Regions from separate parts of the Streptomyces sp. NPDC018029 genome, predicted to be linked through region 2. Evidence: riboswitches for the same ligand, from Rfam matches in the RefSeq annotation. Region 2 holds a riboswitch; each other region holds the start of a gene.
What was found. Region 2 has a riboswitch for cyclic di-AMP ahead of ACH4D5_RS34580 (transglycosylase SLT domain-containing protein). Riboswitches for the same ligand answer to the same signal wherever they lie in the genome.
Positions count from the first base shown of each region.

Region 1: it holds a riboswitch for cyclic di-AMP, as region 2 does, so the genes downstream of both, ACH4D5_RS22250 (M23 family metallopeptidase) here and ACH4D5_RS34580 (transglycosylase SLT domain-containing protein) in region 2, are expected to answer to the same signal.
Region 3: it holds a riboswitch for cyclic di-AMP, as region 2 does, so the genes downstream of both, ACH4D5_RS09570 (NlpC/P60 family protein) here and ACH4D5_RS34580 (transglycosylase SLT domain-containing protein) in region 2, are expected to answer to the same signal.
Region 4: it holds a riboswitch for cyclic di-AMP, as region 2 does, so the genes downstream of both, ACH4D5_RS12895 (M23 family metallopeptidase) here and ACH4D5_RS34580 (transglycosylase SLT domain-containing protein) in region 2, are expected to answer to the same signal.

Region 1 covers NZ_JBIRFV010000007.1:152,161-156,363, reverse strand. Annotated here, with positions in the region: gene ACH4D5_RS22255 (GntR family transcriptional regulator) at 58-744, opposite strand; gene ACH4D5_RS22250 (M23 family metallopeptidase) at 960-1,763, opposite strand; cyclic di-AMP (ydaO/yuaA leader) riboswitch at 1,776-1,938, opposite strand; gene ACH4D5_RS22245 (M16 family metallopeptidase) at 2,145-3,530, opposite strand; gene ACH4D5_RS22240 (M16 family metallopeptidase) at 3,527-4,203, opposite strand, start outside.
Region 2 covers NZ_JBIRFV010000014.1:164,396-168,598, forward strand. Annotated here, with positions in the region: gene ACH4D5_RS34570 (hypothetical protein) at 1-969, opposite strand, end outside; tRNA gene ACH4D5_RS34575 (tRNA-Met) at 1,388-1,461, opposite strand; cyclic di-AMP (ydaO/yuaA leader) riboswitch at 2,330-2,490, shown strand; gene ACH4D5_RS34580 (transglycosylase SLT domain-containing protein) at 2,495-3,214, shown strand; gene ACH4D5_RS34585 (hypothetical protein) at 3,516-4,203, shown strand, end outside.
Region 3 covers NZ_JBIRFV010000003.1:204,933-209,135, forward strand. Annotated here, with positions in the region: gene ACH4D5_RS09565 (hypothetical protein) at 1-156, shown strand, start outside; gene ACH4D5_RS09570 (NlpC/P60 family protein) at 251-1,489, opposite strand; cyclic di-AMP (ydaO/yuaA leader) riboswitch at 1,497-1,653, opposite strand; gene pcrA (DNA helicase PcrA) at 1,908-4,203, shown strand, end outside.
Region 4 covers NZ_JBIRFV010000004.1:20,499-24,701, reverse strand. Annotated here, with positions in the region: gene ACH4D5_RS12900 (PP2C family protein-serine/threonine phosphatase) at 54-1,286, shown strand; cyclic di-AMP (ydaO/yuaA leader) riboswitch at 1,508-1,655, shown strand; gene ACH4D5_RS12895 (M23 family metallopeptidase) at 1,667-2,752, shown strand; gene ACH4D5_RS12890 (aldo/keto reductase) at 2,882-3,826, shown strand; gene ACH4D5_RS12885 (PrsW family intramembrane metalloprotease) at 3,837-4,203, opposite strand, start outside.

The sequences.
Region 1 (4,203 bases), on a different contig from region 2:
GATTATCCGCTCGGAGAAATAGCTTTCTTCTCGTATACGGAATATACGGAGCCTCCGTTAATTCCGGAGGCTCACCGTGTTTACGGCATGTTGCGAATCCCTCACATGGCCGGCCCGGCGTGCGGGGCGCAATCGGTGGGCGGCCGCGGCCCGTTCGGCGTGCGCGGCGGTGAGTGCCCTGGCCCGCTCGGGGTCCCGGCGGGCGACCGCGTCGAGGATCGCGGCGTGCTCCGACCAGGACTCACCGGGCGCCGCCGGGGCCTGCACGACGTACATCCAGGCGACCTTGTGCCGGAGCTGGGTGAGCAGCGCGCTGAGGCCGGGGCTTCCGGAGGCCTGGGCGAGCGTCTCGTGGAACCAGCCGCCCAGTGAGCGCAGCTCCTCCCCCAGGCCGCTCCTGGAGCGCTCCTGCCCCAGCCTGACGAGCCCGCGCAACACCTTCAGGTGCGCGTCCGTGCGGCGCTGCGCGGCCCGCGCCGCGGCGAGCGGTTCGAGCAGCGTCCTGACCTCCAGGAGGTCGGCCGCCTCCTGTTCGGTGGGCTCGGCTACGCAGGCGCCCGCGTGCCTGCGGGTGACGACGAAGCCCTCGGCCTCCAGCGTGCGCAGGGCCTCGCGCACAGGCACCCGGGAGACGCCGTAGCGGCGCGCGAGGAGTTCCTCGGTGAGCCGGCCGCCCCTTTCGTGGACGCCGGCGACAATATCGTCCCGAATGGCCGTGCATACAGAGTGCGCGGGCACGCGCATGATCGGACCTCCGCCTTAATCCCCGCGAAACGCGGTCGACCGACGCTCATTCAGTGACTCTATTGCAGAGCGCGGGAATTTCCGACGGCGGGCCGGAAATCATGGATATCTTTTGGCCAACGCGAAAGCCCCGGCTCTGGGCGAGCCGGGGCTTTCGGAGCTGTGCGGGGTCGGCGTCTGCCGTCCGTCGTCCGTCGTCCGTCGTCCGTCGTCCGTCAGACGCTGACGCCGTGCGAGCGGAGGTACGCGACCGGGTCGATGTCCGAGCCGTACTCAGCGCCGGTGCGGGCCTCGAAGTGGAGGTGCGGGCCGCTGGAGTTGCCGGTGGAACCGGAGAGGCCGATCTGCTGGCCCGGGGTGACCGTCTGGCCCACGGTGACGCCGAGGGAGGACATGTGGCCGTACTGGGTGTACGTGCCGTCGTTCATCTTGATGACCACGTTGTTGCCGTAGGCGCCACCCCAGCCGGCCTCGACGACGGTGCCGGAGCCGACCGCGTGGACCGGGGTGCCGGACGCCGCGTGGAAGTCCACGCCGGTGTGGCTGCCGGAGGACCACATGGCGCCGCCGGTCTGGTAGCCCGTGGAGACGTACGAGCCGCTGATCGGGGAGACGTAGGTGTTCAGGCGCTTGCGCTCGGCCTCGCGGGCGGCGCGCTCCTTGGCCTCGCGCTCCTTCTTGGCCTTCGCCTTGGCCTCGGCCTCGGCCTTGCGCTTCTCCTCGGCGGCCTTCTTCTTGGCGGCCTCTTCGGCCTTCTTGGCCGCGGCGGCGTCGTCGGCGGCCTGCTGCTGCGCCGCGGCCTGCGCGTCGATGCTCGCGGCGAGCGAGTCGCCGACGGATATCGCCTGGGTGAGGCCGGTGTGCTCCATGGCGGCTTCGTCGGGGGCGGCGAGCGCCGGGGCGGCGAGGCCGCCGATGACACCGGTGGTGGTGAGCGCCGCGACACCGGCGACGTTCGCGGTGGTACGCGTGAGGCGGCTCGGACGACGGTGCTTCCCGGTGGCACGGGTGAACGCCATGTGGCGGGTGATCCTTTCCTTCCTTCTCGCCTACCGGGTTAGCTGACGGGTTCGGAGCAGGAAGGTCTCCTACGGGTCCCTCGCCTCGCGGCAAGGTGCCCGATTCACCCCAGGGGACATGTGGGTCCCCGGCTCCCCTGGCTCGCGCCGTACGGGGACTCGGCGATGACTGTCCGGTGCCGCGGATGCGGCGTACTGCGCGACGAACAGCCGGGTCGACGCTAAACGCGCCGTCTTCAATCGACAAACAGAAGTCGCCTTTTGTAGCGCACGCCACACGGCAGACAGGCAACCACCGTATGAATTCGGACATATGAGGACCCCGGCGCCTGAAGCGGTCACCGGGGTCCCGATATGTCCTGACTGTGACTCAGCCGTCACTCAGCCCGTGACGACACTCACTTCGCCGATGCCGAGCGCCCTGACGGGCTCCTCGATCTGCGCGGCGTCCCCGACCAGGATCGTCACCAGGCGGTCCGCCGGGAAGGCGTTCACGACGGCGGCGGTGGCCTCCACGGTGCCGGTGGCGGCCAGCTGGCGGTACAGCTGCGCCTGGAAGTCGTCCGGGAGGTTCTGCTCGACCTGGTCGGCGAGGGTGGCCGCCACGGAGGCCGCCATCTCGTACTTGAGCGGGGCGACGCCCACGAGGTTCTGCACGGCCACGTCGCGCTCGGCGTCCGTGAGACCTTCGGCGGCGAGGACGCGCAGGACCTGCCACAGGTCCTCCAGCGCCGGTCCCGTGTTCGGGGTGTCCACGGAGCCGCTGATGGCGAGCATCGCGGCGCCCGAGCCGTCCGGCGCCGAACGAAGGACCTGGCTGAACGCCCGTACGCCGTAGGTGTATCCCTTCTCCTCGCGCAGGACGCGGTCGAGACGCGAGGTGAGGGTGCCGCCCAGGCAGTACGTGCCGAGGACCTGGGCCGGCCAGACGCGGTCGTGCCGGTCGGCCCCGATGCGGCCGATCAGCAGCTGCGTCTGGACCGCTCCGGGGCGGTCCACGATGACGACGCGGCCGCGGTCGTCGGCGGTCACCGGCGGCACCGGGCGCGGCTCGCCCGGGGAGCCCGTCCAGGCGCCGACCGTGTCGGCGAGGACGGCGTCCAGGTCGGTCCCGGTCAGGTCGCCGACCACGACGAGGGTGGCCGTGGCGGGGCGGACGTGCTTCTCGTAGAAGGCGCGCACCGCCGCCGAGTCGATGGCCGCGACCGTCTCCTCGGTGCCCTGGCGGGGGCGGGACATGCGCGAGGTCGCGGGGAAGAGCTCCTTGGAGAGCTCCTTGGCGGCGCGGCGGGCCGGGTTGGCGGCCTCGTGCGGGATCTCGTCCAGGCGGTTGCGGACGAGCCGCTCGATCTCGCTGTCCGCGAAGGCGGGGGCCCGCAGGGCGTCGGCGAGCAGGCCGAGCGCCTTCGGGAGCCGGGAGACCGGGACCTCCAGGGAGACCCGCACGCCCGGGTGGTCGGCGTGTGCGTCGAGCGTCGCGCCGCAGCGGTCGAGCTCGGCGGCGAACTCCTCGGCGGAGTGCTTGTCGGTGCCTTCGTTGAAGGCCCTCGCCATGATCGTGGCGACGCCGTCGAGGCCCTCGGGCTCGGCGTCCAGGGGCGCTGCGAGGTTGATCTCGACGGCGACGACCTGCTGGCCGGGGCGGTCGCAACGCAGCACGGTGAGGCCGTTGGGCAGCGTGCTGCGGTCGGGCGCCGGGAAGGCCCAGGGCCTGGCCTGTCCGGCCTGGGGCTGGGGGTGGAACTGCATCGTCGCGGCCTCGGTCACTTCGCCGCCTCCTCTTCTTCCTCGGCGGCCTCTGCGCCCTCGTCGGCGGCGGTCACGGGTTCGTACACGAGCACGGCGCGGTTGTCCGGGCGCAGGCGGGCCTTGGCGACCTCCTGGACCTCTTCCGCCGTGACGTCGAGGACGCGCTGGACGGCGGTGAGGGCGAGCTGCGGGTCGCCGAACAGGACGGCGTACCGGCAGAGTTCGTCGGCGCGGCCCGCGACCGTGCCGAGCCGGTCGAGCCACTCGCGCTCCAACTGCGCCTGGGCGCGCTCCATCTCCTCCGGAGTGGGGCCCTCGGCGGCGAAGCGGGCCAGCTCCTCGTCGACGGCGGCCTCGATCACGGGGACCTCGACGTCGCCGGACGTCTTCACGTCCAGCCAGCCGAGCGAGGGCGCCCCGGCGAGGCGCAGCAGGCCGAAGCCCGCGGCGACCGCGGTGCGGTCCCGGCGCACGAGGCGGTTGTAGAGCCGGGAGGACTCGCCGCTGCCGAGGACGGTGAGGGCGATGTCGGCCGCGTCGCACGCGCGCGTGCCGTCCTCCGGGAGGCGGTAGGCGGCCATCAGGGCGCGGGCCGGGACGTCCTCCTCGACGACCTCGCGCAGCTCCTCGCCGATGCGCTCGGGCAGGGACCCGTCGCGCGGCGGCTGCTTGCCGTCGTGACCGGGGATCG
Region 2 (4,203 bases):
CGGGGCCGTGAACCAGTTCCGCGCACTCGGCTGGACGCTGACCGGGCCGCTGCGCCGGACGGTGTAGCCGGTGGAGAAGGCGCCGTTCTCGCCGCTCACCACGATCTTGCCGGGGTCTCCGGTGCCTTCGGGGCCGATCCGCACCTCGGCGGCGAGCGGCTTTTCGGTGCCGTCGTCCGCGATGCGGGTGAGCTTGCCGCTGACCGGGATGTCACTGCCGTAGGGCGCGGTGACCGTGCCGGCCGGGGCGTCGACCTTGAGCTTCAGTTCCTGCCGGCGGAAGGGCAGGTGGAGCGACTCGTACTGCTGGTCGAACATGTACTCATAGGTGACGTCGGTGCCGCCCTCACCGGAGTACCCCGACGTGGTGAACCGCCCTGCCGCGTTCGTCCACACCCATCCCTCTCTGCGGGTCTCCCGGGCGCGGTAGTACATGCCCACCCCGGCGAAGGGCTTCACCTCGTGGGTGCGGGGGTCCTCGGCCACCAGGGATCCGGTGACCTTGGCGGTCGGGTTGTCGTAGGAGATCCAGGGGTGGCTGCTGGTGAGGGTCAGCTTGGGGTTGAGCCCGTAGTTGAGAAAGCCGGTCGACCGCTGGACGATCTCGTCGGGCTGTCCGTCCCTGGCCACGACGTCGATCACGTAGGCGCCCATGGCGGGCAGGGTGACCGGCTCGGAGCGGAAGGTGTCCTCGTAACACTGGCCCGTGTCGGGGCAGGTCTCGGTGCCGGTGAGGCGGAGGCTGGCGAGGACCTCGGGGTCGTTCTTGGCGTGGATCTCGAGCGTGACGTCCCTGGGGTGGAAACGCGCGGACATGTGCTCGTAGAGGGCGTAGAGCTTGCCGCCCTCCTGCAGGGTTTCCGTGCGGCTGCGCGAATCGCCGTCCCCTGCGTGCGCCGCGGGTGCGGCGACCAGTGTGGCGGTGCAGACCACGAGGCCCGTGGTCAGCGCCGCCGTGAGCTTCTTCAAGACTCCCCCATCGGATCTTGCTGTGTGTGTCGCGCGTTTGACCGGTGGGGTGGGCGAATGGTTGTGCGACTGGTGGCACGGGTCAGGGCTGTCAGGGTGTCGGTGTCAGTGGTGCCGCCCCTGCGGGCCGGGCGGAGCAGTCATGTCGGCTGTCCGGCAGGCCCATGACGTTCAGTACGGGTTCTTCGCCTCGGGAAGCTCGAAGGTGAAGTTCGCCGGTGCGGCCAGGTTCTCTTCCGGCCCATCGTCAGCCGGCCCGTCACCGCCATGCCGGTCATGTGCGGTGCCCTGACCGGCAGTTCAGCTGTCGCTTCGGACGAAAGGCCGCCCCATTCCCGGTTCGGCCGGGTGCTTCGCGGCCGCCGGTAACACACAGCAGGGCCCGGATCCACATGGGATCCGGACCCTGCTGTTGCAGTAGCGGGGACAGGATTTGAACCTGCGACCTCTGGGTTATGAGCCCAGCGAGCTACCGAGCTGCTCCACCCCGCGTCGTGTTCCTTCACCCTACGCCACTTGGGAGGTGCCTCGCACCACGGTGCGGGCGCAGCAGGCATCTGCGGGCGGCGGTTCGCCGCCGGGTGGGCGGCATCTTGTACGCGGGCAGGCCGGCAAGTGCCTTGCCCGGCCGTTCCCTTTCACATCCGCCCCCGGCCGCTTTTCGTTCCCCTGTCAGTTTTCGTCGGAATGGAAAGGGAAATCCTGCAGGCCGGTCGGGTGGGCGCCGTTGCGGTGACTGTTCTTCTTTTCTGGGCAGGCGTCACTTTCTTTACCGGGCTTGCCATTCCGCCTGCCCGCCGGGGGCGAGTTGCGGGCGTCCGGTCCCCACAAGCCCTTGCCAGAAGCGTTATTGACGTGGTGTTCGCTGTTGTCTCACGACGGCAGTGATTGCAGCTCCCCCACGAGCGGACCCCGGGACGGACCGGGCAGGCCGACAGGTCGACCCCGGCCGGAGGTATGACCGTTCTGCCGCGAATGGGCACCTTTGCGCTTGTCCGTATTCCACCGAATCGGTCCACCTTGAGGCTTTAGTAGCCTAGGTGAGACTTTGACCGCTCTGTGGGTGACTTGAGCGAAATACCGCCCTCTGCTGCCCGGCCGCGTCGCGCGCCACCCGGCTCCCGCCCAGTGAAATGGGTCACGCCCCGCGGCCCGTGGCGGCGCGGGCCGCTGTGTGCGGTTTCGTTCTGCGCAAAGAGAGTTGGGTTTTCGATCAAAGAGAGGGCGGGGTCGTGAGGGCCCGGGAAGAGCCCCGTGCATTCCTCTCATTCGAATTCCGGCCTTGTTCCGCACCGGCTTTCTCGCCTAACGTCACCGTCAATCCGGATGGAACGCCGAATCCTGCCGCTGTCCGGAAACTCTCCCACCCACACCCACTCACTTACGCACGGCAGGAGCGGGGGACCCAGGTAAGCCGCCGATCCCGGTGACGGGACGGCTCGGGGTGAAGTCGCATTCCCTGCGACCGGACATCTCCCGTCCGAACCCGACAGCTCACCCCGCAGGCGACGGAGAGGAATTCGTCATGCCCGCAAAGGGTAAGCACCGCCGCCCCAAGTCCAGCCCGCTCACCCGGGGCATCGCCGCCGCGGGCACGGGCGGCGCCGTGCTCGTTCTTCCGGTGCTCGGCGCCACCACGGCCGCCGCCGCGCCGGCCGCCGCGGCCGCCAAGCCCGCCGCGGCCCCGAAGACCTATGTCGTCGTCGCGGGTGACTCCCTGGCCGGGATCGCCCAGGAGCACTCCGTGAGCGGCGGCTGGCAGAAGCTGTACCAGGACAACCGCGGCGTCCTCGGCGACGACCCGAAGCTGATCCACCCCGGCCTCAAGCTCACCCTGGGCACCAAGGCCCCGGCCGCCCCCGAGCGGGCGGACCGCTCCGAGCGCGCCAACGCCGCCGAGCCCGCCGCGGTGAAGAAGTCCTACGCCAACAACCTCGACGGCTGGATCCGGCAGTCGCTCGACATCATGGCCCAGCACGGCATCCCCGGCACCTACGAGGGCATCCACCGCAACATCATGCGGGAGTCCTCCGGCAACCCGATGGCCATCAACAACTGGGACTCCAACGCCGTCGCGGGAACCCCCTCCAAGGGCCTCCTGCAGGTCATCGGCCCCACGTTCTCCGCCTACCACGTGCCCGGCACCTCGACGGACAGCTACGACCCGGTCGCCAACATCACCGCCGCCTGCAACTACGCGGCCGACCGGTACGGCTCGATCGACAACGTCAACGGCCCCTACTAGACCGCACCCCCACCCCTCCCCGGTCGGTGACTGAGCCCCGGAACGCATGGCGTTCCGGGGCTCTTCGCGTGGTCAGGCCGCCGCCCATGTCATCGGATCTGTGCAAACACGGGTCGGTTCACAGCATGCTCAAGGAGAATGGGCCGCTCCGGTTGTCCGTACTATCGCCGTGTCAGGGCATCTGTGTACTGAATATTGCTGTCACCCCGCAGGCCCGGGCCCCAACCCCGGTCCCGGGAAGCACACATGTGCAGCAGGTTCTTCAACTCCGGCCCCAGGTCCGGGAAAGGTTGTGCGCCCCATGTCCGAGAACGTTTCCGCCACCGAACTGACATCGCAGTACACCGCTCAAGTCCGTGCCGACCTCGAACGCAACGCCAAGGAGCAGCAGCGCCTCAGCGCGGAAATCGCCTCCTTGCAGGAGCAGTTGGCGGCCCATCAGCGTGACCACGCGGTGCTGGTCAGCATCCAGCAGGCGCTCGGCGAGGAGCCGGCCGCCCCGGAGCCGGCGGCCCCGCAGGAGCGGGCCGCGGTGCCCGCCCCCCGTACGAAGAAGAAGTCGCCCGGCTCCGCCGCGGCGGGCAAGCGGGCGCGGGTGACCACGAGCGCTCCGCAGAAGGCGGCCGCGGGCAAGAGCGCCGGGAAGGGCGCTGCGAAGAGCTCCGGGAAGGTGACAGGAAAGGGGGCCGCGAAGAGCTCCGGCAAGGAGACAGGCAAGACCGAGGCAGGCAAGGCCGAGGCCGCCAAGCCCGCCAAGCCGGCGCAGCCGACGCTGGTCGAGCTGATCCGCGGGCATCTCGCCGAGCAGAGCGAGCCGCGCTCGGCGGCGGAGATCGCCACGGCCCTGGGCCAGGCCCACCCGCAGCGCAGCGTGAAGACGACCGTGGTGCGCACCACGCTCGAAGGGCTGGTGGCCAAGAGCCAGGCCCAGCGCAGCAAGCAGGGCTCGTCCGTGTTCTACACCGCCGCTGCGGCGCCGGTGCCCGCGC
Region 3 (4,203 bases), on a different contig from region 2:
AACAACGTCAAGATCGGCATCAAGCTGGCCCTGCTGATCGTGATCCTCGCGCTGGTCTATGTGAAGCGGGACGAGGAGAAGGTCGACAAGGGCATGTTCGGTGCGGTCGGCCTGCTGACCACGGCGAACATCTTCATCGCGGTGCTGTGGACCTGAGTTTTCACGCCTCACGCGCGCGTGGCCCGCATCCGGGGAGGATGCGGGCCACGCGCGCGTGAGGGTGTGTCGGCCTCAAGAGCGTGCTTCGTCCTTATGCGGGGCGCACCACGCTGTGGATCGGCATGTAGTAGATCGACTCGACGCGGACGTTCGCGCCCGGCTTCGGGGCGTGGATCATCTTGCCGTTGCCGATGTAGATCCCCACGTGACTGATGTCGTCGTAGAAGAACACCAGGTCACCCGGCTTGGCGTCGGAGGTCTTCACGGTCGTGCCGACCTTCACCTGGTCCCAGGTGGTGCGCGGCAGGGAGATTCCCGCGGCCTTCCAGGCGTCCTGCGTGAGTCCGGAGCAGTCGTAGGAGTCGGGGCCGGTGGCGCCCCAGACGTACGGCTTGCCGATCTGGGCCTCCGCGAAATCGATGACCTTCGCGGCCTTGGTGGCGTAGCTGCCGTCGGTGCTTCCGGAGCCGGAGCCGGTGCCTGTGCCGGTGCCGGAGCCTGAGTCCGAACCCGAACCCGAGCCCGCGTCGGAACCGGAGCCGGAGCCGGAACCAGAGCCCTGGTCGGCCCCCCGCTCCTTCTCCCGCTGCGCCGCCTCCTCGGCCTTCCGCTCGCGCTCCGCCTCCGCGGCCTGTTCGCGGGCCAGCTTCTCGGCCTTGCGCTTGGCCTCCTGCTTCTTCTTCCGCTCGATCTCCGCGAGCCGCGCCTTCTCCTCGGCGGTCAGCTTCGAGAGGAGCTCACGCGCGTCACCCAGCTTCTTCTGGACGGTCCGCTTGCTCGTCCTGAGGTCGTCCCGCGACTCGCTCAGCGTCTTGAGGCTCTTCGCGGCCTTCGTGCGCTGCTCGGTCGCCGACGCCTGCTGCGCCTGGTAGTCGTCGACCGCCTTTTTCTGGCGCGTGGTCAGCCGGTCCGCCAGGTGGTTCTGGTCGAAGTAGCCCTGCGGGTCGTCGGCGAGCATCATTGTGGCCGTCTCCGAGACGGCGCCGGTGCGGTACTGGGCTGCGGCGAAGGAGCCGAGCTCCTTGCGTGCGTCGTTCAGCTCGTCCGTGCGTTCGGCCACGTCGTCGAGCAGGCGGTCGACCTTCTTGCGCTGCTTGTCGGTGCGCTCCTTGGCCGAGTTGTACTTCTGGGTGGCCACGCCGGCCTGCTGGTAGAGCTCGTCGACCTTCTTCTGGATCTCTTCGAGGCTGGGCTTCGCCGGCGCGGAGGGCGCCGCCTGCGCGCTCTGTGCCAGGAGGGCGACGGAGGTGAGGGCCGCCGTCGTGATGCCGAGGGCGGGGGCCGTGCGTATGCCGGCTGAACGGGTCCGCGGCTTGCGGTGCGACGCCAAGGGAGGCGACTCCTTCCGTAGACCGCCTACCGGGTTAGCTGTCGGGTTCGGGCGGGTGGTTCGGAAGGCTGCCCTACAGTCCCGTACTTCGTACGGGACCGATTCACCCCAAGGTTCTGGTGGGTCCCCGGCTCCGAACACGTCGGACTCGGCGGAGGCCACCCGTTCCCGGCGGGGTTCGCCGGTGGAGGGCGAGTGGCCCGCCGGGCACGCTAGCCAACCCGTGAGGCCCCTGTGAAGGTTGATGTTCGATATGCCCGATACATTTTCGTGACTTTACGAGGCCCTTGACGCGGACGCGGCTGAGGCGGCGCGAGGCGTAGCGGAGCGTGATCATGTGCGGGCGCGCAGTAGGTGGGCCGGGGTGTGTCCGGAACCGCAGCGGGTTGTCAGTGGGGCCGCCTAGACTCGGGAAGCGATGAGCAGCCTCTTTGATGACAGCTTCCTGGCGGACCTGCAGCCCTCCCGGGCCGCGGACGAAGCGCCCCCGCCGCCGCCCGAGGACAGCGCTCCGGAGCCCATTCCGGACGATTTGTTCGACGGGAAGTTCGACGCGCCCATGACCCGGGAGTCGCACTACCGCGACGGCGCCCCGCGCCCGGTCATCGACCCGGCGTCGCTCCTCGACGGGCTGAACGAGAACCAGCGCGCGGCCGTCGTGCACGCCGGCTCCCCCCTGCTCATCGTGGCCGGCGCCGGTTCCGGCAAGACCCGTGTGCTGACCCACCGCATCGCGTACCTCCTCGCCGAGCGCGGCGTGCACCCGGGCCAGATCCTCGCGATCACCTTCACGAACAAGGCCGCGGGCGAGATGAAGGAGCGCGTCGAGCAGCTCGTCGGCCCCCGGGCGAACGCGATGTGGGTCTCCACCTTCCACAGCGCCTGCGTCCGCATCCTGCGCCGCGAGTACAAGAAGCTGGGCTTCACCTCCTCCTTCTCGATCTACGACGCCGCGGACTCCAAGCGCCTCATGGCCCTGGTCTGCCGCGACCTGGATCTCGACCCGAAGAAGTTCCCGCCGAAGTCCTTCAGCGCCAAGATCTCGAACCTGAAGAACGAGCTGATCGACGAGGAGGACTTCGCCGGACAGGCCGCCGACGGCTTCGAGAAGACCCTCGCCCAGGCCTACGCGATGTACCAGTCACGCCTCCGCGAGGCGAACGCGCTGGACTTCGACGACCTGATCATGACGACGGTCCACCTGCTGCGCGCCTTCCCGGACGTCGCCGAGCACTACAGGCGCCGCTTCCGGCACGTCATGGTCGACGAGTACCAGGACACCAACCACGCGCAGTACGCCCTGGTGCGCGAGCTCGTCGGCCCCTCCGGAGGCGAGGAGGACGACCCGGCCGAGCTGTGCGTCGTGGGTGACGCGGACCAGTCGATCTACGCCTTCCGCGGCGCCACCATCCGCAACATCCTCCAGTTCGAGGAGGACTACACCGACGCGACGACGATCCTCCTGGAGCAGAACTACCGCTCCACGCAGACGATCCTCACCGCCGCGAACGCGGTCATCGAGCGGAACGAGAGCCGCCGCCCCAAGAACCTCTGGACCAACCAGGGCGCGGGCGCCCGCATCACGGGATACGTCGCCGACACCGAGCACGACGAGGCCCAGTTCGTCGCCGACGAGATCGACCGCCTCACCGACGCAGGCGAGGCCAAGGCCGGCGACGTCGCGATCTTCTACCGGACGAACGCCCAGTCCCGTGTCTTCGAAGAGATCTTCATCCGCGTCGGCCTGCCCTACAAGGTCGTCGGCGGCGTCCGCTTCTACGAGCGCAAGGAGGTCCGCGATGTGCTGGCCTACCTGCGCGTCCTCGCCAACCCCGAGGACGCGGTCCCGCTGCGCCGCATTCTGAACGTACCGAAGAGGGGCATCGGCGACCGCGCCGAAGCCATGATCGACGCGCTCTCGCAGCGCGAGAAGATCTCCTTCCCGCAGGCCCTGCGCCGCGTCGACGAGGCGTACGGAATGGCGGCCCGCTCCACCAACGCCGTCAAGCGTTTCAACACGCTCATGGAGGAGCTGCGGACCATCGTCGAGTCCGGCGCGGGCCCGGCCGTCGTCCTGGAAGCCGTCCTCGAACGGACCGGCTACCTCGCCGAGTTGCAGGCCTCGACCGACCCGCAGGACGAGACGCGCATCGAGAACCTCCAGGAGCTCGCGGCCGTGGCGCTGGAGTTCGAGCAGGACAACAGCGCGGCTGCCGAGGGCGAGGAGGGGGCCGCCCCCGCCGGCACGCTCTCCGACTTCCTGGAGCGCGTCGCCCTGGTCGCCGACTCCGACCAGATCCCCGACGAGGAGGACGACGGCTCCGGAGTCATCACGCTCATGACCCTGCACACCGCCAAGGGCCTCGAATTCCCCGTGGTGTTCCTGACCGGCATGGAGGACGGCGTCTTCCCGCACATGCGCGCCCTCGGGCAGGTCAAGGAGCTGGAAGAGGAGCGCCGCCTCGCGTACGTGGGCATCACGCGCGCGCGTGAGCGGCTCTATCTGACGCGGTCCTCGATGCGCAGCGCCTGGGGCCAGCCGTCGTACAACCCTCCGTCGCGTTTCCTCGAGGAGATCCCGGACACGCACCTGGACTGGAAGCGGACCGGCTCGGTGGGTGCGCCCGTGTCGTCCGGGCCCGCCGCGGGGATCGCCTCGTCGCTGTCCTCCTCGCGCTCGCGTTCCGGCGGGGCGCAGGGCTTCGCCACGCGCC
Region 4 (4,203 bases), on a different contig from region 2:
AACCCGCTCGGCCCACACCAGGTCGCACCCTCCTCCCGCTGCGGGAACCCTGGGTGGAGCGCGGTCATGGGCGCGGAGTCGGCGGGAGACAAGCGGTGGGGCAGCGAGGAGTACCCGACGGCAGAGGGGCCAGGGGGGTCAGAGGGGCCAGGGAGGCCAGGGGTGCCACCGGTACCGAGCGCGCCTTCGTGCGGGTCCTGCCCCTCCTGCTGCTCATCGTCGGTGTCGCCTACGACGTGTCGACCCCGCCGGAGTTCACCGCCGCCCCGCTCTTCACGGCGGCCCCGCTGATCGCCGCTCCCTTCTACTCGCTGCTCAGCACCGTCCTGACCGGCGCGGCGGCCACGGGCGCCGTCCTCTTCCTGCACTACTTCCTGCACTACGGCAACCGCGTCAGCAGCCACGTCGAGGCCGTCACCGAAGTGGTCACCGTGGCGACCGTCGCCGCCCTCGCGATCGTGATCAACCGTGTCGTGCGCCGCGGCAACGACCGGCTCGCCATCGCCCGCTCCATCTCCGAGGCCACCCAGCGCGCCGTGCTGCCCGCGCCGGACCCGCGCATCGGCGGGCTCGACATCGCGGCACGGTACGAGGCCGCGCAGGCCGACGCGTTCATCGGGGGCGATCTGTACGCCGTGCAGGACACCCCGCACGGCGTGCGGCTCATCGTCGGCGACGTACGCGGCAAGGGCATGGGCGCGGTCGCGGCGGTCGCCGTCGTCATCGGCGCCTTCCGGGAGGCCGCCGAGCAGGAGGCCACCCTGGAGGCGGTGGCGCAGCGCCTGGAGCGGGCGCTGGCGCGTGAGGGCACCCGGCGCGACGGGTTGGACGCGTTCGAGGGGTTCACCACCGCCGTCCTCGCGGAGATCCGGCACGGCGAGGGCTCCGTACGCCTGATCAACCGCGGGCACCCACCGCCGTTGCTGCTGCGCGGCGACGGGCGGCTGTGCGTCATGTCGGCGAGCGAGCCCGCGCTGCCGCTCGGCATGGGGGACCTGGGGGTCTGGCCGGACCGGGCGGACGAGTCGGAGTTCCCGCCCGGCGCGACGCTGCTCTTCTACACGGACGGCCTGTCGGAGGCGCGGGACGCGGCGGGGGAGTTCTACGATCCCGCGGCGCGGCTCGGCGGGCGGATCTTCCCGGGCCGGGGCGGCCCGCACGCGCTGCTCGCCGCCCTGGCGGGGGAGGTGCGGCGGCACACCGGGGGCGCCATGACGGACGACATGGCGCTGCTCGCGGTGCGGCGGCCCGCCGCCGGCGATCCGGAGGTCACCGCCGGTGACTGAAGTACACCCCTCCGCATAACAACTGACACTCTGTCAAGGAAATGTGAAGCTCTGGTGTTTGAAGGCCGGGGGTCAACTCGCCCCGGTCCGCACCCTCGTGTCCCGGTACGTACACGCGATCAGCGTTAACGATCAACCGGAACGGCTTGGAATACGGACCCCCTGTCTATTAACGTTCGATAACGCAGCGCGGTCGTCCCAGCCGTCACTAGAGGCGGCTCCGCGCGCACGCGCCTAATCCCGCAAGGGAGCCGGGGAACCACCAACTTGGGGTGAATCGGGCAGCTGTGCCTCCGTGCCAGGTGTTCGTAGGAGACCTTCCTGCTCCGAACCCGTCAGCTAACCCGGTAGGCGAGAAGGAAGGAAAGGAGCGCGCCCCAGTGGCGTCCAACCGGCCTGCCCCCCGAGCCGTGTACGTGCCGAATGACGACGACTTCGGCTCGTACGACGAGGGCCCCCTCGACACCTTCGAGGAGTGGAACCCCACCGAGGAGTCCATCCGCCCCGTCCGCGGCAGGCACCGCGTGCACAAGAAGGGCGGCGGCGGGCTCGCCCGCAGCTCCACCGTGCTCGGCGTGGGCGTCATCGCCGCCGTCGGCGCCGGCGGCATCGCCACCGCCCAGGACGGCAAGCCGCCGGTCTCCATATCCCTGCCCGACCTGCCGGGCGTGGGCGCCGTCGCCGACTCGCTGCCGGCGGCCGAGTCCCTGCCGGGCGTCGGGTCCCTGATGTCCGAGGACTCGCCGGAGACCACCACGGCCGCGGCCGCCGCTCCGCTCACCGCCGCCGGTGTCAGCACCGCCGACGCCGAGCAGGGCACCACCGACGCGGGCGAGGCGCTGCGCGCCCGCATCATGCAGCAGGCCGAGAACCAGCAGGAGCAGGCGGACACCGCCGTGCGGACCGCGGCAGAGGAGGCCGCCGTCAAGAAGGCCGCCGAAGAGGCCGCCGAACAGCAGAAGGCGGCCGAGAAGGCGGCGGACGCCAAGGCCGCGGCCAAGAAGAAGAAGGAAGAGGAGGCCCGGAAGGCGAAGGCCGAGGCCGAGCGCCGCGCCAAGCTCGCCAAGAGCTACGCCATCCCCACCTCCTCGTACACCCTCACGTCGCACTTCGGTGACGCCGGTTCCATGTGGTCCTCCGGGCACCACACGGGTCTGGACTTCGCTGCCCCCACCGGTACCCCGCTCAAGGCGGTGCACACCGGCACCGTCAAGGAGGCCGGCTGGGCGGGCGCGTACGGCTACCGCACCGTGCTCGAACTGGAGGACGGCACGGAGATCTGGTACTGCCACCAGTCGTCGCTCAACGTCAGCGCGGGCCAGAAGGTCAGCACGGGCGACGTCATCGGCCGCGTCGGCGCGACGGGCAACGTCACCGGGCCCCACCTCCACCTGGAGGTCCACACGCCCGGCGGCTCCGGGATCGACCCCCTCGGCTGGCTGCAGAGCAAGGGCCTGAACCCCTGACCCGACCCCGGGACGCAGCCCCCACCCCCTTCTGAGAGACTCCGGCGGTCCTGGCGACAACCCCCCGACGCCAGGGCTGCCGGTCCGGCCGAACGGAATTCCGTTTCCGCCGCCGGTGTTGAGGGACATATGACTTCTCTACGCCCGCTTGGCTCTTCCGACCTCGAGGTCTTCCCGCTCGCCCTCGGCGGCAACGTCTTCGGCTGGACCGCCGACCGGACGGCGTCCTTCGCCGTCCTCGACGCCTACACCGCGGCCGGCGGCAACTTCATCGACACCGCCGACGTCTACTCGGCCTGGGCGGAGGGCAACCGGGGCGGCGAGTCCGAGACCCTCATCGGCGAGTGGCTGACCGAGCGCGGCAACCGCTCCGACGTCGTCATCGCCACGAAGGCCGGCGCGCACCCCGAGTACAAGGGCCTCTCCGCGACCACCGTCAAGGGCGCGGTCGACGCCTCCCTGCGCCGTCTCGGCACCGATTACATCGACCTCTACTACACCCACTACGACGACCCGTCGCTCCCCGTCGAGGAGATCATCGGCGTGCTCGACGAACTGGTGCGGGCCGGCAAGGTGCGGGCGATCGCGGCCTCCAACATCACCCCCGAGCGGCTCCAGGAGTCGCTCGACCTCTCCGACCGCGAGGGCCTCGCGCGGTACGTCGCGCTCCAGCCGCACTACAACCTCGTCTCCCGCGACACCTACGAGGGCCCGCTCCAGGAGGTCGCCTCCCGCTCCGGTCTCGCCGCCGTCCCCTACTACGCGCTCGCGTCCGGCTTCCTGACCGGCAAGTACCGCAAGGGCGCCCAGGTGGAGAGCGCGCGGAGCGGCCGGGTCGAGGAGTACGTGGGGAGCGAGCGGGGCGACCGTGTCCTCGCCGCGCTCGACGAGATCGCCGGGGCGCGGGGCGCCCAGGTCGCGACGGTGGCGCTCGCCTGGCTCGCGGCACAGCCCACCGTGGCGGCGCCGATCGCCTCCGCGCGCACGGTGGAGCAGTTGCCCGCCCTGCTCGCGGTCGGCGACCTGGAGTTGACGGAGGCGGAGGTCGCGGCGCTGACCGCGGCGTCCGCCTGACGTCCGGCGGTCAGATGTTGCGGTAGGGGTTGTGCGCCGGGTAGCCGTACGCCGGGTGGGGCTGCGGCTGCCCGTACGGGGGCGGGGTGTGGCCGTACGGCTGGTACGGCTGGTAGGGCGTGTACGGCATCGGGGGCAGGGCCGGCGCCGTCGCCCCGGCCGCGTACGCCAGCGCGGGGCGGGACGGTTCGCGGCGCTCCCAGAGCTTTTCGAGGAGCTCCCGCTCGCGTACGACGAAGTCGGCACCGGCCCGCCCGAGGCGGCCCCGGTGGCGCAGGAACGCGAGCGACGTCGCGTACATCTGGTACTCCGCGACCGTGCGGGCCGCGGCCTTTCCCCAGGTGTACGAGGCGTAGTCGCGGGCCACCGAGCGGGCG